One region of the Arthrobacter sp. AOP29-A2-19 genome, then DNA from elsewhere that is predicted to be linked to it. Evidence: predicted binding sites of a transcription regulator. Region 1 holds the regulator's gene; each other region holds the start of a gene.
The links. The regulator LexA, encoded in region 1, represses DNA repair genes until DNA is damaged. The targets are predictions, from matches to a motif close to TCGAACANNTGTTCGA.
Positions count from the first base shown of each region.

Region 2: AC3ZJJ_RS13670 (4-hydroxyphenylacetate 3-hydroxylase N-terminal domain-containing protein) is a predicted target of LexA. The motif match lies at 3,886-3,901, and genes of this name have one in related genera.
Region 3: AC3ZJJ_RS06520 (DUF6504 family protein) is a predicted target of LexA. The motif match lies at 2,928-2,943, and genes of this name have one in related genera.

Region 1 covers NZ_CM176894.1:1,936,701-1,943,702, forward strand. Annotated here, with positions in the region: gene hisH (imidazole glycerol phosphate synthase subunit HisH) at 1-120, opposite strand, end outside; gene hisB (imidazoleglycerol-phosphate dehydratase HisB) at 121-741, opposite strand; gene AC3ZJJ_RS08985 (histidinol-phosphate transaminase) at 808-1,929, opposite strand; gene AC3ZJJ_RS08990 (LysM peptidoglycan-binding domain-containing protein) at 2,019-2,480, opposite strand; gene lexA (transcriptional repressor LexA) at 2,769-3,491, shown strand; gene AC3ZJJ_RS09000 (ATP-dependent DNA helicase) at 3,551-5,560, opposite strand; gene hflX (GTPase HflX) at 5,553-7,002, opposite strand, start outside.
Region 2 covers NZ_CM176894.1:2,962,539-2,969,540, forward strand. Annotated here, with positions in the region: gene AC3ZJJ_RS13660 (flavin reductase) at 1-868, opposite strand, end outside; gene AC3ZJJ_RS13665 (MmgE/PrpD family protein) at 909-2,318, opposite strand; gene AC3ZJJ_RS13670 (4-hydroxyphenylacetate 3-hydroxylase N-terminal domain-containing protein) at 2,327-3,829, opposite strand; gene AC3ZJJ_RS13675 (zinc-binding dehydrogenase) at 3,958-5,043, opposite strand; gene AC3ZJJ_RS13680 (Zn-dependent alcohol dehydrogenase) at 5,166-6,257, shown strand; gene AC3ZJJ_RS13685 (carboxylesterase family protein) at 6,273-7,002, opposite strand, start outside.
Region 3 covers NZ_CM176894.1:1,427,187-1,434,188, forward strand. Annotated here, with positions in the region: gene AC3ZJJ_RS06515 (DNA polymerase III subunit alpha) at 1-2,508, opposite strand, end outside; gene AC3ZJJ_RS06520 (DUF6504 family protein) at 2,505-2,816, opposite strand; gene AC3ZJJ_RS06525 (VOC family protein) at 3,023-3,475, shown strand; gene AC3ZJJ_RS06530 (SOS response-associated peptidase) at 3,491-4,267, opposite strand; gene AC3ZJJ_RS06535 (glutaredoxin domain-containing protein) at 4,303-4,572, shown strand; gene AC3ZJJ_RS06540 (S-(hydroxymethyl)mycothiol dehydrogenase) at 4,676-5,761, shown strand; gene AC3ZJJ_RS06545 (MBL fold metallo-hydrolase) at 5,762-6,391, shown strand; gene AC3ZJJ_RS06550 (lipoyl protein ligase domain-containing protein) at 6,498-7,002, opposite strand, start outside.

The DNA of each region.
Region 1 (7,002 bases):
CAGGACGTCCTCGGGCCGGGCGCTCAGGGTGACCGACGCCCCCACCCGTTCCAGCGCGCGAACGGCCGATCGCACGTTCCCCGAACCGTAGTCCAGGACCGTGACCTTGGGCGCAGCCATCTACAGTGCGCCCTTCGTGGAGGGGATGGCGTTGCCGATGCGCGCGTCGGGCTCGACCGCGGTCCGCAGCGCGCGGGCCAGCGCCTTGAACTGGGCCTCCACGATGTGGTGCGGATCCCTACCGCCCAGCACCCTCATGTGGAGGCAGATCTGGGCGTGGAGCGTCAGCGACTCGAAAACGTGGCGCGTGAGGGACCCGGTGAAGTGCCCGCCGATGAGGTGGTATTCCTGCCCGGCGGGCTCCCCCGAGTGCACCAGGTAGGGGCGCCCGGAGATGTCGACCACCGCGTGCGCCAGCGCCTCGTCCAGCGGCACCGTCGCCTCGCCGAAGCGGCGGATTCCCGCCTTGTTGCCCAGCGCCGTGCGCAACGCCTCTCCGATGGTGATGGCAACGTCCTCCACCGTGTGGTGGACGTCGATGTGCGTGTCCCCCGTGGCCTCGACGGTCAGGTCGATCAGGGAGTGCTTGGACAGCGCGGTCAGCATGTGGTCGTAGAACGGCACCGAGGTGCTGATGTTCGCGACGCCGGTCCCGTCGAGGTTGAGCTCCACGAGGACCGACGACTCGCTGGTCTTGCGCTCCATGCGGGCCCGTCGGCCGTTGGGCGATTCTGCAGACATAGATGATCCTTAGGCCTGGAAGGTGGTGGGCGGCGCGCCGGAGGGCAGGCGCCACCTAGGGCAAGTCTACCCGCGGGCCCCCGACGGTTCCGGCTCGAGCAGCTCCTCGAGCCGGTTCAGGAAGGCGGTGGTTTCGGCCTCCGTGCCCGCCGTCACACGCAGGTGGCCGGGGATCCCGACATCCCTGACCAGGACGCCGGCGTCCAGGAGCCCCTGCCAGATCCGGCCGGGGTGCTCCATCCCACCGAAGAACACGAAGTTGGAGTCGCTCGCGGCGGGCGAGAGTCCCAGCCGCTTGAGTTCGTCGACGATCCTGTCGCGCTGCATCTTGATGTCCTCTACGGTGGCCAGCAGCACGTCGACGTGCTTCAGCGCGGCGTTGGCGGTCGCCTGGGTAACGGCGGAGAGGTGGTATGGAAGCCTGACGAGCCGCAGCGCGTCGGCGATCTCCGGCACGGCGGCCATGTAGCCGAGCCGTGCGCCCGCAAGCGCGAAGGCCTTGCTCATGGTGCGGGAGACGATCAGCCTGTCGCGTCCGGGCAGGAGGTTCAGTGCGGAGCGGGTGCCGATCATGGCGAACTCGGCGTACGCCTCGTCGACGATCACGATGGCCTGGCTCGCCTCGCCGGCCTCGTAGACCGCCTCCACCACGTCGAGTCCCAGGGCGGTCCCGGTGGGATTGTTCGGCGAGCAGAGGAAAACGATGTTCGCTCCGCTGGCGGCAACCTGTTCCGCGGCCGACTCCGCCGAGAGGCCGAAGTCCTCGGAACGGACACCCCGGACGTAAGCGGTGTCGGTCCCGCTGGCCAGCAGCGGGTACATCGAATAGGTGGGAGGAAAGCCCATGGCGATGCGGCCTGGGCCGCCGAACGCCTGGAGAATGTGTTGCAGCACTTCGTTGGATCCGTTGGCGGCCCAAACGTGGTCGGCCGTCAGCCCGTGCCCGAGATAGTCGGCAAGGCGCTGCCGCAGTTCGGTGAACTCGCGGTCGGGGTACCGGTTGAGCCCCGGGGCGCAGGCCGCGACATCGGCCGCGATCGCGGCACTGACCTCGGGGGGCACGGGATGGGTGTTCTCATTGACGTTGAGCAGGATCGGCACGTCAAGCTGCGGGGCACCGTACGGCTCGAGTCCCCTGAGGTTGTCCCGAAGCGGCAGTCTGGCCAGGCGCTTAAGCTGATCACTCACCGGACAATTCTAGTGCGGCACCGATCGGCGCCCCAATCGCGTCGGTCCACGGGTAACATTCGCCGGCGCGGCGCGCTCCTGGCGCGGCCCTACCGACCGGACGGGACGAACAGTTCCTGACCGGGAACCAGCGTTGGGCCGGAAAGGTTGTTCAGTTCGACGATCTCCGCGATGATCTCTCGCGGGTCGCGGTGCGGCGCGAATTCGGCTGCCAGCGCCCAGAGCGTCTCGCCCTCCACGACGGTCACCGCCGCGGCGTCGACGGGCGATGCCGCACCGGCTCCGGCTGCCATGGCGGGCGCGGTGAAGACGCCAAGCAACACCAGGAGGGCCGTGGCCCCCAGCATGACCGGAAGCCCGATCAGCAGGAAACGGCCGCGGCGCGTCAGGTGCACACGCCGTGGAACGTCGGTGGTGTGCCCCGACGAGGGCTCGGCGTCCGCGCCGACGATGCGGAGATGGGGGACGGCCACCGCGGACCGTGCGGCGGAGCCGGCGCTATGGGGGCGTGCCGCGGGGCGAACAGTTGCGGGGAGCGCGATCTGAACCATGACGTGCCTTTCTGATTGCTTCGGCCCCCAGCATGCGGGGGTTCGAATCCGTCCGTGTTCGAAGTTCTTGGCTTCGAAACTTTCATTCGAACGCATCTTCGAATTTTACTTCTCCAGTTTTAGCATGCCTAGACGATGAATGTCGAGACACGTTCGAACAAACCTTTGAAAGAGGTACCCGTTCCACTAGCGTTGAGATAAGCCGCCAGTGGGATCGACTACACCACCGGCCACCGACAGAATGCGCAACTCTCCCGCAGCGACGGGACAACGAGGATGGGGTACAGCATGAGCACAGCGGAGAATCCGGCGCCGAAAAAGGCGCCGAAGAGCCTCACCATCCGGCAGAAGAAAATCCTCGAAACCATCCAGCGCGCCGTGGCCTCGCACGGGTATCCCCCGTCCATGCGCGAGATTGGCGACACGGTGGGCCTGGCCAGCCTTTCCAGTGTCACGCACCAGTTGGCGCAGCTCGAGAAGCTCGGCTACATACGCAGGGATCCTCGCCGGCCGAGGGCCATGGAGATCCTGATGCCGCTGACGCTCAGCGAAGGGGCCAAAACGGAGTCGGCCTCGGGCGAGGCCGACCTGACCGCGATCAACGGCATGCCCGTTTCCGAGCTGAGCACGTCCGCGGACACCGCCATGGTGCCGCTGGTGGGGCGCATCGCCGCGGGCGGGCCCATCCTGGCCGACCAGACCATCGAGGACGTAATGCCGCTGCCGCGCCAGCTCGTCGGCCACGGGGAACTGTTTATGCTCAAGGTCAGCGGCGACTCGATGGTGGAGGCTGCCATCTGCGACGGAGACTGGGTCGTTGTGCGCCGCCAGCAGAACGCCCAGAACGGCGACATCGTGGCCGCCCTGCTGGACGACGAGGCGACGGTCAAGACGTTCCGCCAGCGGGACGGGCACACGTGGCTCCTCCCCCAGAACCGCCAGTACGAACCGATACTCGGCGACCACGCCACGATCATGGGCAAGGTCGTCTCGGTGATGCGTTCCCTCTAGCCCGGGGAGCGGGCCCTGCCCGCCGGCGTACCGGCGGCGGGGACCCGTTGGGCGCTTGCCTAGGAGCCGGCTAGCCGCTCCAGGGCGCCCAGCACCGTCTTCTTGTCTGTCGTGGCCCACATCGGCGGCAGCGACGCGCGCAGGAAACTCCCATAGCGCTCGGTGGCCAGCCGGGAATCGAGCACGGCCACCACTCCCTTGTCCGCCGTCGACCGGATGAGCCTTCCCGCACCCTGGGCCAGCCGGACCGCCGCGTGGCTCGCGGAGACCGCCATAAATCCGTTCCCCCCGTGACGCGCCACGTCCCGGCTCCGGGCCGTGGACAAGGGATCGTCCGGGCGCGGGAAGGGAATGCGGTCGATCACGACCAGGCGGCAGGCGGGCCCCGGGACATCGACGCCCTGCCAAAGGGTCATGGTGCCGAACAGGCACGTGTCCCGTTCTTCGCCGAACCGCTTGACCAGGGAGGCCATCCCCGACTCTCCCTGGCAGAGGATCTCCTGCTCGAGGACCGGTCGCAGGGCCTCGGCGGCCTCCTCCGCCGCCCGACGGGACGAGAAGAGGGCAAGCGTTCCGCCTCCGGCCGCGCGGATCAGGTCGCCCAGTTCCGCGAGCGCCTCGGGCGAGACGTTGCGGGAGGGCTTGGGCAGGTGTTTGGCGACGTACAGCATTCCCTGGCGCGGATAGTCGAACGGGCTCCCCACGTCGACCCCCGTCCACGTCGGCGCACCGTCGCCCAGGAGGCCCAGCGAGCCGGCCACGGGTTCGAAGGCCGCCCCGATGGCCAGCGTTGCCGATGTCAGGACCACGGTACGACCCTCGAAAAGCCCCTCCCGCAGGCGTCCCGCCACGGACAGCGGCGCGACGTTGAGCGTTGCCGGTGTCGATTCGTCCGGCTGAACGAACCCTTGGCCGGGCGTGAAGGCACCGGGGCGGGACGCCCACAGGACCTCCCGCGAGTCCTGGGCGGACTCGAAGCGGTCGCATTGCTCGACGAGGTAGACCAGCTGCGAGCGGGCCATCTGCCGACCCCCGTCGACCGTCTCGTTGGGCGCGGGCTTCGAGTCGGAGAGGGCCACGCGAGCGGCCTCCCTGACTTGCGCCACGGAGGCGGCCTGCTCCGCGTTGAGCCCGGAGGGCATCAGCCCGGTGGGGACTCCCTCGAGGCTGCGCTGGAGCGCCCTGCCAGCCTGGTTGAGGGCCTCCACGCTGACGGCGCAGTGCTTCCGGGCGGCGGAGGCGGCGGCACTAACGAGGGCGACGGACAGTGGGCGCGTCACCGAACTCGTTACACGGTCCTGGAGTTCGTGGGCCTCGTCGATGATGACGGTATCGAATTCGGGAAGCACGGCCAGACCCTCGAAGGCGGCGACCGCGAGCATGGCGTGGTTGGTGATGACGATGTCGGCGTCCGCCGCCTTTTTGCGCGCCAGTTCGCTGAAGCACTCCTCCGCCATGGGGCACTTCTGTGCCCCCAGGCAATCCATGGCCGTGACCGAGACCTGCCGCCAGGCGCGGTCGCTCACACCCGGGACCAGGTCGTCCCGGTCGCCGGACTCCGTGTCCTCGGCCCATTCGCGCAGGCGGACGACCTCCTGGCCCAACGCGCTGCCGGGGCCGGCCCCGGCCGTCAGCGGCCTCGCCGCGCCGTCGTCGCCGAGGGAGAAGAGCGCGCCCTCGTCCTCGTCGGGATACCCGCCACCCAGCTTGTACTTGCAGACGTAGTTGCCGCGCCCCTTGGCGAGCGCGACGTCGACCGGCCGAGGAAGGTGTGGCCCCAGCTGCTTCAGCAGCCGCGGCACGTCCCTGCCTACGATCTGGGCCTGGAGCGCAAGGGTCGCGGTCGAGACGACGACGGGCTTGTCCGACTCGAGGGCGTGGGCGATCGCGGGAACCAGGTAGGCGAGCGACTTGCCGGTGCCCGTCCCGGCCTGCACCAGAAGGTGCTTGCCGGATTCGAGGGATTCGCACACCTTCTGCGCCATTTGGTGCTGTCCGGGTCGGTTCTGTCCGCCCATTCCCTCGACGGCAGCATCGAGAAGTCCAAGAACGTCGTCGACCTCAGCCATGGACGGCGAACTGCTCCAGTTCGGCCGCCAGGCCCTCGCGGACCTTGACGACCATCCTTGTTCCGTGCTCCACGTGCTCGGTTTCCAGGATTTCCGCGTCCGAGCCGTGGAGGCGGTTGACGACGTCGCCGCGCTCGTAGGGCACAAGGAGCTCCAGACGCACGTCCGGCCGAGGGATCGACTCGCTGATCATGCGCAGCAGTTCCGGTATGCCGTCCCCGGTTCGTGCCGAAACGACGACGTGGCGGGGCTCGCGCTGGCGGATTCGCTCCACAATAAAGGGGTCGGCGATGTCGGCCTTGTTGAGGACGATGATCTCGGGGACGTTCTGCGCATCCACCTCGGTGAAGACCTGCCGGACGGCGTGGATCTGGCCTTCCGGGTCCGGGTGCGACGCGTCGACCACGTGCAGGATGAGGTCCGAGTCGGCGACCTCCTCCAGCGTGGAGCGGAACGCCTCGATGAGTTGCGTCGGCAGCGAGCGGACGAACCCGACGGTGTCGGCCAGCGTGTAGCCCAGCCCATCGGCGGTCTCCGTCTTGCGGACGGTGGGGTCCAGGGTGGCGAACAGCGCGTTTTCCACCAGGACGCCCGCGTCGGTCAGCCGGTTCAGCAACGACGACTTGCCGGCGTTGGTGTAGCCCGCAATGGCCACGGACGGAACGGTGTTGCGCTTCCTGTTGGCCCGCTTGGTTTCCCGCGCCGGCTTCATGGCGGTGATCTCGCGGCGCAGCTTGGCCATGCGCGTGCGGATGCGCCGCCGGTCCAGCTCGATCTTGGTCTCGCCGGGGCCACGGGAACCGATGCCGCCGCCCGCCGCGCCGACGCGACCGCCAGCCTGCCGGGACATGGACTCGCCCCAGCCGCGGAGCCTCGGGAGCAGGTACTCGAGCTGGGCCAACTCAACCTGCGCCTTGCCTTCGCGGCTCTGCGCGTGCTGCGCGAAGATGTCCAGAATCAGTGCGGTCCGGTCGATGACCTTCACCTTGACGATGTCCTCGAGTCCGCGCCGCTGGGACGGCGAGAGTTCCGAGTCCACAACGACGGTGTCGGCACCGGTCGCGGCGACGATCTCCTTGAGCTCGAGTGCCTTGCCGGATCCGAGGAACGTTCCCGGGTCCGGCTTCAGGCGCCGCTGGATCACACCGTCCAGCACCTCCGAGCCCGCCGTCTCGGCCAGCGCCGCGAGTTCGCGCAGCGAGTTCTCCGCGTCCGCGGCTGTCCCCTCGGTCCAGATGCCGGCGAGAACCACGCGCTCCAGGCGCAGCTGCCGGTACTCGACCTCGCTGACGTCCTCCAGCTCGGTGGACAGGCCGGCAACGCGGCGGAGTGCGCGCCTCTCCTCAAGGTCCCGCTGGTCGCCGTCGAACTCCGAATGCTCGCGCCCGGTCAAGCCCAGCGCCTGTGCCCGGCCTCCCGACAACGCGCCGTCGGCGCCGCCG
Region 2 (7,002 bases), 1.0 Mb from region 1:
CGTCCAGCGCGTCGGCACCGCGCTCGCGGAGCCGGCCCAGCTGCTCGCCCATGGCGGAGAGCTCCTCGACGTCGGCGTCGGTCAGCTTGTCGAAGTGGCTGGCCAACACGCCGAGCTCGATGGTCGCGCGGCCCTCGTAGACGGAGCGGATGAGTTCCTCGGTGATCGGGGTGGGCGTGAACCTGCCGTCGTCGCCGCGGGTCACGAGGGCCTCGGCCGAGAGCTTCACCAAGGCGTTGTGCACGTTGTTGGCGTCCGAGCGGACCTCGCCGGCGATGGCCTCGGGCTCGAGCGCCTCGCCGAGCGGCGTGCGGCGGTGGAGGACCCAGTCGCGGACGGCGTCGTACGCCGCGAGTTCCTTGACCCGCTCCAGGCGGCCGAACGTTCCGCGGTAGTAGGCCAGCGGCTCTGCGCCCTCGCGGGCCGAGGCCTCCTGCACCAGGCCGAAGAACACGGTGTGCGTGCCGCCGGTGGGGGTCTCCTCTACCCGGCAGACGATCTGCGCCAGGGCGCCGTCGAGCATCGGCACCCCGCCGTGCCCGCTGACGGTGACCGAGACGCCGTCGAACTTGTCGGCTCCCTTGCGGCCGAACTTCATGGCCAGGTCCCCCTGCTCCTCGGCCAGGATGTTGATGCCGAAGTAGCCGGCCTTGACCACGGCGTCGTGCGTGGAGCTGGAGCGGTTGAGGCACGCCAGCATCATCGGAGGCTCCATGGACAGCGAGGAGACGGCCGAGGCCGTGGTGCCGAACAGCTCGCCGTCGACGTTGGTGGTGATGACCGTGACGCCGCTGGCGAAGTGGCCGACGACGTTGCGGAAGACCATCGGGTCGAGGGCGGTGACCGGTGTGGTGTGGGTGCTGCTCATGGTTGCCTCCTGGGGAGATGCGGCGGGCGCCGCGGGACGGTTAGTTGTTCGCGGGGGTGAAGAGCTCGACCAGGGTCGAGATGTTCTCGAGGGACTCGAGATCGCGGATGGTGTCGGCTGCGCGCTCGGCGTTGGCGCGGCTGACGCGGCCGCCGAACTCGACGTTCGCGTAATACTTCTCGCTGATGGCCTCCTCGCTCAGCGGGTTCGCGTGGATGTCGCCCAGGGGCGAGTCGACGCGGGTGTGCAACCGTGTCCCGTCGCGCATGAACAGCTCAACTTCGGCGGTGAGGTACTCGGTGGGCTCCAGGGAGTCCACCAGCGTGATCCTGTCCAGCAGCCCGCGCAGGCGTGGGTCGCCCATGTGCTCCACGTTCAGGTGCTCCGGACGCACCGTCTTGTACATCAGCGCCGTCGCGGCGGTGAAGCGGATGCTGAACGCGCCCGAAACCTCGGGGCAGTCGCCGACCTCGAACTCCTGGCCCACGAACCCGGCCAGCGTCCGCGGCGTGACGTGGATGCGGACCTCCTCGATCTCGTCCAGAACGACGTCGTTCGCCGTCACCAACCGCACGCAGGCGTCCAGCGAGGGGTGGCTGGCGCGGCAGGCGGACCACGGCTTGATGACGCAGTCGCCGTAGAAGGCCTCCCCCAGGTCCGCGGTGATGCCCTCCGGCTTGGGGTTGGTGCCGAAGACGTCCAGGAAGCCGAACTTCCCTCCGATCGCGTCGATCGGTCCGGTGAACCCGAGCTCCGCCAGCTCCGCGGAGACGATCGCGTTGCGGGCCGCGAAGGCCATGGGCAACTTGAAGGCCAGCGTCTGGTCGAAGATGTTGGCGACCGTCCCGGCCAACTGGTTTTCCACGATGCCCAGCGCGTTGCGCAGCTGCGGCGCGTCCAGCCCCCGGAGCTTGGCGGCGATCGCCGCACCGCCCAGGCCGTTGATGGTGCCCGTGTTGTCCTGGCCGGAGTAGACGTCGAACCCCTGCGCCATGCCCAGCCGGGCCGTCAGGTCGTCGCCGAGGATCAGGGCCGTGAGCAGGTCCCTGCCCCCGGCGCCCCGCTGCTCGGCCACGGCCAGCGCGACGGCGACCGTGGTGCCCGAGAGGTGCGCGGCTGCCTGCGTGTGGCCGGGCCCCTCCGCGCCGATCGCCTCGAAGTCGTAGGAGCGCATCATGGCCGCGTTCAGCATGGCGGCGGTGTGGGCCGGAACCCTCACTCCGTGCACCAGCACCGTGGCTTCCGGCGCCCCGCCCCACCGGGAGGCCAGCGCGAGCAATGCGTCGTTGCCTTGCGCGCGGTGGCCGGCCGCGATGTTGCCCAGCGAGTCCAGGATGCGGACCTTGGCGCGCGCGATGGTGCGGGCATCGAAGGCATCGAAGCCCGTGCCCACGATGTGCGCGCTGACCGTGTCGGTGATGGTCGCCGTCGCCCGAGTGGTGGTGGTCATGGCGGAACCTACGCCCTGGCGCCGGCGGCCTGCATGGCCGCGATCGTGTCCAACGGCGCCGCGGGCGCCGGCGCGATGCCGGCCTCCTCGAAGAGCGCCCGGTAGGAGCCGGTCTCCCCCTTGGCCTGGGCCTTGCGGTGGTCCAGGGCGCGGGCGCGGGCGACGGAGCCGAGATAGAAGCGCTCGTAGAGTTCGATCCGGCTGCCCAGGGCGGAACCTGCGAAGTCCCAGGCGGTGCGGAAGATGCGGGCGCGCTCCTGGGCGGAGATGCCGTTGGCCCCGGGCAGGTACTTCTCCAGCAGCGGGCCGAGCCGTGGGTCGCCAAACGCGGCCGACGTCGGCGTGGCCAGCAGGTTGTGCGACCCCATCGACTTGATGATCTCGTTCACCCGGACCATCCACAGCGGCATCATGGTGCGCAGCGCGGAGATGTCGTCGTGGCAGAAGAACGCCCCGCCGCCCCAGTCCGAGGCGTTGACCTCGGCGGAGTGGACGACGGCGCGCGCGATGCGCAGGTAGGAGTAGATCTCGCCCAGCATCGACGCCACGTCCGCCTTGGTGTCCGTGGCGGTGACCTTGGCCATCTGCACGCAGAGGTCGTACGCGAACTCCAGCTTCACGCAGGCGCGAATGGCGGTCTGCTGCTGGGTGTTGCCGGTGGCGGTGCCGGAGTTCAGGGAGTTGTAGACGTCCAGGTTGCCGTCGATGAATACGCGCCCCCACGGCACCAGCACGTCGTCGAAGATGATGACGGCGTCCTGCTCGTCGAACCGCGAGGAGAAGGGCCGGTCCACGATCTCCGCGTCCACGCCGTAGTGGTCGCGGCAGACGGCGACGACGCCGGGGGTGGCGACGGGGATCGCGAAGGAGAGCGCGTACTCCTCGAAGCCGGGCTGGATCGGAACCGCCGGGTAGACGTACAGCTCGTCGGCGATGGGGCCCAGGGTCGCCAGCATCTTGGCGCCGCGGACGATCAGACCCTCCGCTGTGCGCTCGACGACGCGCAGAGTGAGCTCCTCGTTCATGCCCTGCAGCTCGCCGACGCTCTTGTCGATGGCGGCGTGGACGATCGTGTGGGTCAGCGCGAGGTCCCTGTCGACGACCTCCTGGTGGTAGGCCGCGAGCCGCTCGTGGAACACCGGGTCGCCGGACTTGTCGAAGATGTCCTTGCGGGAGACGTGGCCGGCGAGGACCACGTTCACATAGTCGGGCGTGCGGCCCAGCATGCCGTTGGAGTACCGGGCCAGGCGGTCGAAGGCACGGTGGCGGCGGGCGATGTCCTCGGCGCTCCTGGGCAGCGAGAGGCTGACGTTCATGCTCCCGCCCGTGGCCGGGTCCTCCATCAGGCAGTCGGCGGCGTACTTGTGCTGGTAGTCGAAGTACGCGGCCATTCCTTCGACGGAGCCCCTGAAGGCGGGGTGCTCGACGACGTTGATGCGCTCGTCGCCCAGCCAGACTTCCCGGGAGTCGTCCAGTCCGGCCCTGTATTCTGCTCCGGTGCGTGCGGTCACTTTGTGCTCCTTCGGCGGTGGGACCTGCGCCCCTGATCGTCTTACATATTTTCGTATAGAAAATATATTCTGTACTTGATTCTATTTACCGGTCGGGACATTGGCAAGGACTCGGCGGGATCAATTTCCTAGAACGCCGTGATCACGCTGCGGGCGATGCCGCCCGCCCCTTGGAGCCTGTAGGCCTCGTTGATGTCGTCCAACCGGATTTCCCGCGCGATGAGGTCGTCGAGGTTCAACCGGCCCTGCAGGTAGAGGTCCGCGTAGTACGGGATGTCGCGCCGGATGTCGCTGGACCCCATGTACACGCCCTGGATGCGGCGCTGGGACATCATCAGCTGCGTCATGACGTTCAACTCCAACGGCGCACCCTGCGGAATGCCGATGAAGTAGGCGCCGCCGCCCACCCGGGTCATGTCGATGGCCTGGGTCTGGGTCTTGCCCAGCCCGATCGCCTCGAAGGAGTGGTGGACGCCCCGGCCCGTGATTGCGCGGACGCGCGCCACCGCGTCCTCCCCGGCGGAATTGACCGTGTGCGTGGCCCCGAAGCGGGACGCCAACTCCAACTTGGAGGCGTGCACGTCGATGCCGATGATGGTGGACGCGCCGGCGATGCGGGCGCCGGAGAGGATGTTCAGCCCGATCCCGCCGAGCCCGACGACCGCGACCGTGTCCCCCGGCTGGACCTTGGCCGTGTTCAGTGCGGCGCCGACCCCGGTGGTGGTCGCGCAGCCGAGGACGGCCGCCTGCGGGAACGGGATCTCCTTCGGGATGCGCACCAGCTTGTTGGAGTGGCAGAGCGTGTACTCGGCGAAGCCGGCGACGCCGAAGGCCTGGACGGTCTCGCCGCCGCGGCGCAGCTTGGGCCCGGCGTCGGCGGCACGGACGATCTCGCCCGGCGCCAGGCAGCGGAACGTGTTGCCCCGCCCGCACTCCTCGCAATGACCGCAGAAGCTCACCTCGGAGCCCACCACGTGGTCGCCCACCGATAGGCCGCGCACGTCGGGGCCGACCGCGGCCACGATGCCCGCCATCTCGTGGCCGGCCACCATCGGCAGCGGCCTCCCGCGGTCGATGGAGGCCACCAGCATGTCCGAGTGGCACAAGCCCGCCGCCTTCACCTCCACCAGCACCTCGCCACCCACGGGATCGGAGATCACGAGCTCCTCGATGTCGAAATGGCCGTTGGGGGTGTTGATGACCGCTGCCTTCATAACGCACTCCTCAGATAAAAGATTCTTGAATACTTTTTGTACTAAAAGTCATACTATGTTTTCTTGTGGCCCACGTCACGCCCGCCGCTGACCGGCGGTTCCCCCAAGATGAGGAGCACGGAGTGAAGGCAGCAGTAATCGACGGGGTGGGTGCGCCCTTCGCCATCCACGACATCGCGATCGCCGAGCCGATCGGCCGGGAGGTCCTCATCGACGTCCGGGCCAGCGGCCTGTGCCACAGCGACCTGCACGTCGCATCGAACGACGTCGGCTTCCCGCTTCCGGCGGTGCTGGGTCACGAGGTGGCCGGCGTCGTCGCCGCCTGCGGGCCCGGTGTCAGCGGGTTCCGGCCGGGCCAGCACGTGGTCACCTCGCCCATCGCCAGCTGCGGGCACTGCACCGGGTGCCGGACGGGAAGGCCGTTCCAATGCCGCGCGCCCCAGGAGGCCGAGCGGCCCCCCGGCGCCGCCCCGCGGCTGAGCCGGGACGGAGAGGCCCTGACTCAGTTCATCGGCGTGGGCGGGTTCGCCGAACAGGTGCTGGTGCACGAGAACTCCGTGGTCGCCGTGAGCGAGGACATCCCTTTCGACCGGGCCGCGCTGCTGGGCTGTGGCGTCGTCACGGGGGCGGGAGCCGCCATCAACTCCGCCCGCATCCGTCCGGGCGACACCGCCGTCGTCATCGGCTGCGGCGGCGTGGGCCTGAACGTCGTCCAGGGCGCGGCGCTGGCCGGCGCGCGGCGCATCATCGCGGTGGACCTGCAGCCGGGCAAGCTCGAGCTCGCCAGGGTCTTCGGCGCCACGGACACCGTCGACCCGTCCCAAACCGACGCCGTGGCGGCGGTCAGGGAGTTGACCGGGGGCGGCGCCTCCCACGCGTTCGAGGTCATCGGCCTGCGGCAGACCGCCATGGACGCCGTCGCCATGCTGGGGATCGGCGGCACGGCCTACCTGATCGGCGTCCACCGCCCCGGGGCCACGATCGACATCACGCCGTTCGGCGACCTGATGGGCCGGCAGAAGGGGATCCGCGGCGTCGCCATGGGATCCACGAACCTGAAGGTGGACATCCCCCTGTATGCGGACCTCTACCTGCAGGGCCGGTTCAAGCTCGACGAGTTGGTGTCCAACCACATCGGCCTGGACGGGATCGACGCCGGCTACGAGGCCCTGCGCGGCGGCTCGGTGGCCCGGTCGGTCATCACGCGCTTCTAGCGCGCCGGGGAGGCCTTATGGCTGGCGGCGGGGCGACAACCCGGTCTCGGGGACCGCGGTTGCCGTCCCGCCGGCGGTCAGCCGAAGCATCCGCGGCCGCGCCGGGTCGAAGACCGGCGCGGGCATCCCGTCGGCGGTTAACGCGACCCCCGAGCGAACGAAGCCCAGCAGCAGGGCGCGCAGGTCCGCGCCGACCGCCTCGAGCACGTCCCCGTCGAGTCCCTGGAGCATCGGGGCGTCGGCCCAGTCGGCGGGGTTGCCAAAGAGGAACGGCAACTCGAAGTTGTGGGCGGATCCGGCGCCCTCCAACGGGCTCCGCACGGAGAACCGGAGCAGCGTCGCGGCAATTCCGGCACCGTGGGACGCCGCCGCCAGCTCGGTGGCCGCCAGCCGGAACTCGTGCAGGCTCATGGCCTCGGCCATGCGCGCGTGCTGCGTGGCCCCGGGGAGGCGCTCGTCGATGGCCCGGGCGGCCGCGGCGGGGTCCGCGAAACGCGACGCGATGAAGCCGGCCGCCATCTCTGGCGAGACGGCCGGGACGGGCAGCCCGTGCAGCATCGCGGCGGCCTCGTCATCGTTTGAGTTGAGCAGGATGCCGTCAACGTGCAGCCGCGGCGCCGCCGCCCGGAAGTCGCCGAGGTCCGCGGGGACCAGGACGCCGTCGGCGACCGGCTGCAGGCCCAGCCCGCGGCCCGCGTAGGCGCGGGACACCGCGCCCTGGGCGGCCAGAATCGCTCCCCTGTCC
Region 3 (7,002 bases), 510 kb from region 1:
ATCGTGCTCCCACAGCCCGGCGAGGAACGCCTCGGGGTGGTGTGCCTTAAGCCACGCCGACTGGTAGGTGGGCACGGCGAATGCCGCGCCGTGCGCCTTGCAGAAGCCGAAGCTTCCGAAGGCCTTCAGCGTCTCCCACACCTCGTCCACCACCTGGAGGGAATAGCCCCGTTCCATCGAATGCCTGCGGAAGAACCTTTCCACCACCGGCTCCTGGTCCGGGTTGCCGAGGAGGCGCCGGAAGACGTCCGCCATCGCCAGCCCGCAGTCGGTCATCACGTGGAAGGTTCGCAGCACCTGTTCGTGGAAGACGGTGACGCCGTGCGTTTCGGCGAGCGCGGGCTTCAGGTCCGGATGCGGGTAGATCTCCGGGGCGAAGCCGTGGCGGTTCTCCAGGTAGGGCTTGATCATGTTCGACTTCATGGGTCCGGGACGGAACAGAGAGATGTCGATGATCAGGTCGTTGAACTCCCTGGGCGCGAGCTTGCCGATGAGCTCGCGCTGGCCCGGGGACTCGATCTGGAAGCAGCCCAGCGTGTGGGTGCTGCGGATCAGTTCGAACGTGGGTTCGTCGTCCAGGGGGACGCGCTCCAGATCGATCCGGCCGGCTTCGTCCAGGAACCCAGGGAGCGAGCCGTCCTCCCGCAACGGATGGCTGCCTGCCTCGGCAACGGCCTGCCCGCTCCCATGGATCCTCACCACCTCGCGCAGCGCGAACGACATGGCGCTTTGCATCCTCACGCCCAGCACGTCCAGCTTGAGCATGCCCATGGGGTCCATGTCGTGCTTGTCGAACTGGCTCATGGGCAGGCCGAGGCCGCTGGGCTGGACCGGGGTGCGGTCCAGAAGCGACACGTCGCCGAGGATGACCCCGCACGGGTGCATGGAAATGTGCCGAGGCAGCCGGTCCAGGCGTTCCGTCAGGTCCACGAGCAGGTCCAGCTGGCGCTCGGCCCCGACGCGGTCGGCGAACTGGCGCAGTTCCGGCTTCTCCTCGAGCGCCTCGCGGAAGTTTCTGGCCGAGAAGCGCCACAGCTGCTTGGCGATGGCATCGATCTCCCCGCCCTCGAAGCCCAGGGCCAGGCCGGCGTCGCGGACGGCCCCGCGGGCCCGGTATCCGTTCTGCATGCTCATCAGGGTGACGCGCTCGGAGCCGAAGCGCTTGAAGATGCTCCTGTAGACGCGGTGGCGTTCCGCGCTTTCGACGTCGATGTCGATGTCCGGCAGCGTCGACCGGTCCATCGACAGGAACCGCTCGAACAGCAGGTCGTGGGCAAGCGGGTTCACATGGCTGACGCCGAGCAGGTAGTTCACCAGGCTCGAGGCGCCCGAGCCGCGGGCGGCGGCCCTGACCCCCATGTCGGTGATCATCCTGGACACCTCGGCGACAGTGAGGAAGTAGGAGGAGAATCCCAGGCGCGAGATGGTGTCCAGCTCATGCTCGAGGCGCCCGCGCACCCCCGGGGCATCGAGGCCCCGGGCGAACAGGCGGTTCGCTCCCGCACCGCAGCGTTCCGCCAACTCGTTGCGCGGGTCCCCGGAGATTCCGATCACCGTCGCCTCCGGGACCACCGGTATTCCCCAGCCCGCGTCCGACACGGGATCCAGCCGGCACCAGTCGGCCACGGACTCGGTGTCCCCGAGCAGACGGGCGGCGGCCGCCGCGCCGTCGCCGGACTCGACCGCGATCTCCCGGGCCAGCTCCTTCATGGCGGCTGCCCCCCTCAGCCATCCCTGCCCGTTGGGCTGGAGGTCCTTCAGCGTGTCCAGCGAACTGAGGGCGCGCGCAGAGTCCAGCACGTCGGCCGTGGCGGCGCCGTCCGGGTCCGAGTAGCGCACCGCGTTGCTCAGGACCGCCCGGACGCCGCAGTCGCGGGCCGCCCTGAGCATGCGCACGGCGTGCGCCGTGCTCAGCCTCTCCCCCGGCGCGCTGAGGTGCGTGACGGCCTCCACCGCCAGGGCGCCGTCCGGCAGGGATTCGCGCCACCTCCCCAGCAGGCTCCGTGCAAGCCCGTAGTCGCGACGCAGCGCCGCCTCGCCGACGTCGGACTGGGGGCCGGCGAGCACCATCAGGACGGGCTCTCCGCCCGGGCCCGCGGCATGGCGCGCCAGTTCGGCCCGGGTGACCCCCACGGGCTTTTTGCCGTTGGCGCCGGTTCCCTCGTGGGCGGCGGAGACCAGGCGGCACAGCGCGGTGTATCCCGCTCCGGAGCACTTGCCGCGCGCCAGCACGATCACGCGGCCCGCAACGCGGGGAGGCAGCGGCCTCCGGGACGGCGAGCCCGCCGGGTCGGCTTCGAGCACGGCGAGGCTGACCCCGACAATCGGATCCAGCCCGTTTTCCCGGCAGGCCTTGAGGTGCTTCACCGTCCCGTAGAGGCCGTCCCGGTCGGTGCAGGCCAACGCGTCGGCGCCGTCCGCTGCCGCCCGGCGCGCGAGTTCCTCCGGCCACGACACCCCGTAGTGGGCGCTGTAGGCGGTGGAGACGTTGAGATGGGTGAAGCTCACGCGCTCTCTTTCAATGCGTCGTGGATGCGGATCAGCCGCCACCGGCCGGTCTCCACCTGGCGTGAAACCTCGAACGTCCGGAGCGGCCCGAGGCCCGCCTGGCGGACCTGGAGCCTCCAGATCTCGTGGTCGACCAGCCCGGGGCCGCGTCCGCGCTCCGCACGGACCTCCTCGGACCACCACTTGCGGCGCTCGAACCAGCGAACCGGTTGCGCGGCGACCCGGTATTCGCGTCCCTGCCAGCGCATGCGCAGCGGCAGGCCGGCGGGCGTGCATTCGACCTCCACGGACTGTGTGAACAGGCCCATTGGGCAACCTCCATTTCCGTGCGCCGGGAGCGTGAGAAGAACCCCGGAAGCACCAATGGGAACGGGAAGCCAACGCCCCTGGGAAGCGGTGGGGCGGCAACTCCATTGTATTCGAAGATGTGTTCGAATCAAGACGAGGCTATGCGCGGGCACCGACACTTTGCGCCACCCTGTTGGAGCGGTGCCGGGCCGCCTAGGCTTGCCGCATGGAACCAACCCCCGCCACAACGGCCGTCCCGAACATCTCCGCGGTCACCCTCGGTGTGCGCGACGTCGAGGCATCGCGCGACTTCTACGTCGGCGGGCTCGGCTTCCGCCTGCTCCAGCACCTGCCCGGGGAGATCGCCTTCGTCCAGGCCGGCCACGGTCTGATGCTGGCGCTCTGGAACGTGGCGAGCATGCCAGGCGAGTACGGCGACGTCGGCTTCGGCCCCCAGGCCCCGCCCGTCTCCCTAGGCCACAACACTTCCAGCGCGCAGGGGGTCCACGATCTTTACCGGCATGCGTTGGCCGCCGGGGCCACGGGTGTCAACGCACCCGAGACGCGCGACTGGGGCGGCACCAGCGCCTGTGTCGCCGACCCGGACGGGTTCCGCTGGGACTTCGTCCACAACCCCGCCTTCGGGATGGACGCCCACGGCCGCATCCAACTGGGCTGAGGGCCGGCGGCCGCATCAGAACAGCCCGGCCACCGGCTCCGCGGGAGCCGCGGGCTCCATGAGGTCGGGGTGGTCGTTGCGGACATTGCCCACCGCCGGATCCACCGCGCGCAACTCCCACTTCGAGGCCACGCGGTACGCACCGTCGCGGGCCCACGCCACCAGGGACGCGGCGTCCGTGTCCCGGGGATCGAGCCAGTCGGAGAGGGCGTCGCGGTCCAACGGCATGGGGAGCCGGTCGTGCAGGCTCGCGAGTTCCTCAAGCGCCGGGTTCCCCGATCCCGGCTCCGGGGACGGGGCGGTGAGGATCGACGTCGAGAGCAGCCACTGGCCCGGGGACCCGTCCTCCTTGGACGGGTCCTTCCACCACTCGTAGACGCCGGCGAACAGGATGAGCGAACCGTCCGCGGGACGGACCAGGTACGGCTGTTTGGCCAGCGACTTGCCCTCGCCGGTCTTGCGCCACTCGTAATACCCCTCGGCGGGAACCGCGCAGCGCCGAGCGTGCACCGCCTTGCGGAACGACGGCTTCTCCACAACGGTCTCGCTGCGGGCATTGAAGGACCGCACCCCCACCGATGGATCCTTCGCCCATGCGGGGACCAGGCCCCACTTGGCGACGTGCAGCTGGCGCACGCGCCTGCCGTCGATGAGGCGCTCCAGGACGATCGGCACGTCCGACGTCGGGGCGACGTTCCAGGACTGCCGCAGCTCCATGGCCTCGTCGGCCTCCGCCTCGAGCTCCGCCACCAGATCCCCGACGGCCCGCGCCATCACGTATCGTCCGCACATGGAATAAGACTCTCACAGGCATCGTTGACGCGGACATGACTGCTGCGAATCTTCAGGAATACGTGCCCGCCGACGGAACCGTCACCATGTTCACCACGTCGTGGTGCGGCTACTGCCGCAACCTCAAGCGGGCCATGGACGCGGACGGCATCGCCTACCGCGAGGTCAACATCGAGGACGTGCCCGGCACGGCCGAAATCGTCGAGTCCTTCAACGGGGGCAACCAGACCGTGCCGACGCTGGTCTTCCCGGATGGTTCGGCCGTCACGAACCCGCGCATTGAGCAGGTGCGCGAACGGCTCTAGCGGTCGTGTGATTGGATAAATGGCGTCGGCACCCCCGGGTGCCGGCGCCGCCCACGTATCGCAACCCGTTGGCCGCCGCACGCGGCCGAGAGGATGGACCCCCATGCCACAGAAGGTCAAGGCCGTCGTCGTCAAGGCCAAGGACGCGCCCGTCGTCATCGAGACAATCATCGTTCCGGACGCCGGCCCGGGGGAGGCCGTGGTCGACATCCTCACGTGCGGGGTCTGCCACACCGATCTCCACTACAAGCTGGGCGGCATCGGCAACGACTTCCCGTACCTGCTGGGCCACGAGGCCACCGGCGTCGTCAGCCAGGTGGGCCCCGACGTCACGGAGGTCGCGGTGGGCGACCGCGTCATCCTGAACTGGCGGGCCGTCTGCGGCGAGTGCCGGGCCTGCGCCAAGGGCCAGCCCCAGTACTGCTTCAACACCCACAACGCCACCCAGAAGATGACCCTCGAGGACGGCACCGAGCTCTCCCCCGCCCTGGGCATCGGGGCCTTCGCCGAGAAGACGCTCGTCGCGGCCGGCCAGTGCACCAAGGTCGACGACGACGTCGATCCCGCCGCCGTCGGGCTCCTGGGTTGCGGCGTGATGGCCGGCATCGGCGCCGCCATCAACACCGGCGAGGTCAAGCGCGGCGAGTCCGTGGCCGTGATCGGCTGCGGCGGGGTCGGCATCGCTGCCATCGCTGGGGCACGGCTCGCCGGCGCAACCACGATCATCGCGGTGGACATCGACCCGGCCAAGATCGAGCTGGCCAAGAGCCTCGGCGCAACCCATGGCGTCAACTCCCGCGACGAGGATCCCGTCGCCGCGATCCAGGCGCTGACCGGCGGCTTCGGCGCCGACGTCGTCATCGAGGCCGTCGGCCGGCCCGAGACGTACAAGCAGGCCTTCTACGCCCGCGACCTCGCAGGCCGCGTGGTGCTCGTTGGCGTCCCCACGCCCGAGATGACGCTCGAACTCCCCCTCCTCGACGTGTTCGGGCGCGGCGGCTCCCTGAAGTCCTCCTGGTACGGCGACTGCCTCCCGTCGCGGGACTTCCCCATGCTGGTGGAGCAGTACAAGCTCGGCCGCCTGGACCTCGACGCCTTCGTCAGCGAGCGCATCGGCCTGGACCAGATCGAGGAAGCCTTCGACAAGATGCACGCCGGCACCGTCCTGCGCTCCGTGGTGGAGCTCTAGATGGGCGCGCGGATCGAGCACCTCGTGACGTCCGGGACGTTCTCGCTCGACGGCGGGACCTGGGACGTCGACAACAACGTCTGGATCGTCGGAGACGACTCCGAGGTGTTCGTCATCGATCCCGCCCACGACCCTGCCGCCATCGCGGAGGCGGTCGGCGGGCGCTCGGTCAAGGCGGTCCTGCTGACCCACGGCCACGACGACCACATCCGCCACGCGCGCGACTTCGCCGGACTGGTCGGGGCGCCCGTCGCGATGAACGCCGAGGACCAGATGCTGTGGGAGGACGTCTTCCCGGGCACGCGCCCGGACGCGTCCATCGCCGACGGCGACGCGTTCGAGGTGGCCGGGACCACCCTGACCGCGCTGCACACGCCCGGCCATTCACCCGGGTCCACGTGTTTCCACGCGCCGGACCTGGGCGTGCTGTTCAGCGGCGACACCCTGTTCAACGGGGGGCCGGGGGCCACGGGCCGGTCCTACAGCGACTTCCCGACGATCATCGGGTCCATCCGCGACCGGCTGCTCGTGTTGCCGGGCGGGACGGTCGTGAACACCGGACACGGCGATGCTACGAGGATCGCCGACGAGGCCCCGCACCTGGACGAGTGGATCGCCCGGGGGCACTGACCATGCGACCGGAACCGCGGCGCCGGCGGCCCTCCGGGGGCGCCGGCGCCCCCGGGACTGGCCGTCGCGCGGCGCTGGCGCCGGGCATGCTAGGCGGGCCGGCCGCTCAGCGGCCGGAGACGCCCACAGCCGTCGCGTAGGCGTCGAGCAGCGCGGCCTCCACGTCCGCCACGGTGGCGCCGGGGACCAGATCCTCGACGGAACCCGCCGTCGCCGGATCCAGCGGCAGCCCCATGGCGCCGTAGACGTCGGAAAGCACCGCGCGAAGCGGGGCGGAGTCCTCCACCACAAAGACCGAGGCGAACAACCAGGCCCCCGAGACCACCCGCTGGGCGGTGCCGACCAGCTTGACCGGCGACGCCGCCGTCGAGCCCGCGCCCGGCCGCCCGTGGACGCTGTATTCGCCGGGACAGTACTCGCCGGGAAGCTCGCCGACGCCGGCGTCGACCCCGAGCGTGCGCAGCGCCCGAGCGTACAGCCCTCCCAAGGCCTTGAACCTGTGTTGGTGGCCCACCATGGCCTCCGCGGCGGGCTCGATGTGGTCCACGATGAGCGTGCCCCGATGGTAGGCGGCGGCCCGCCCCCCGGCCTTCCGGACGACCGGCGCGAAC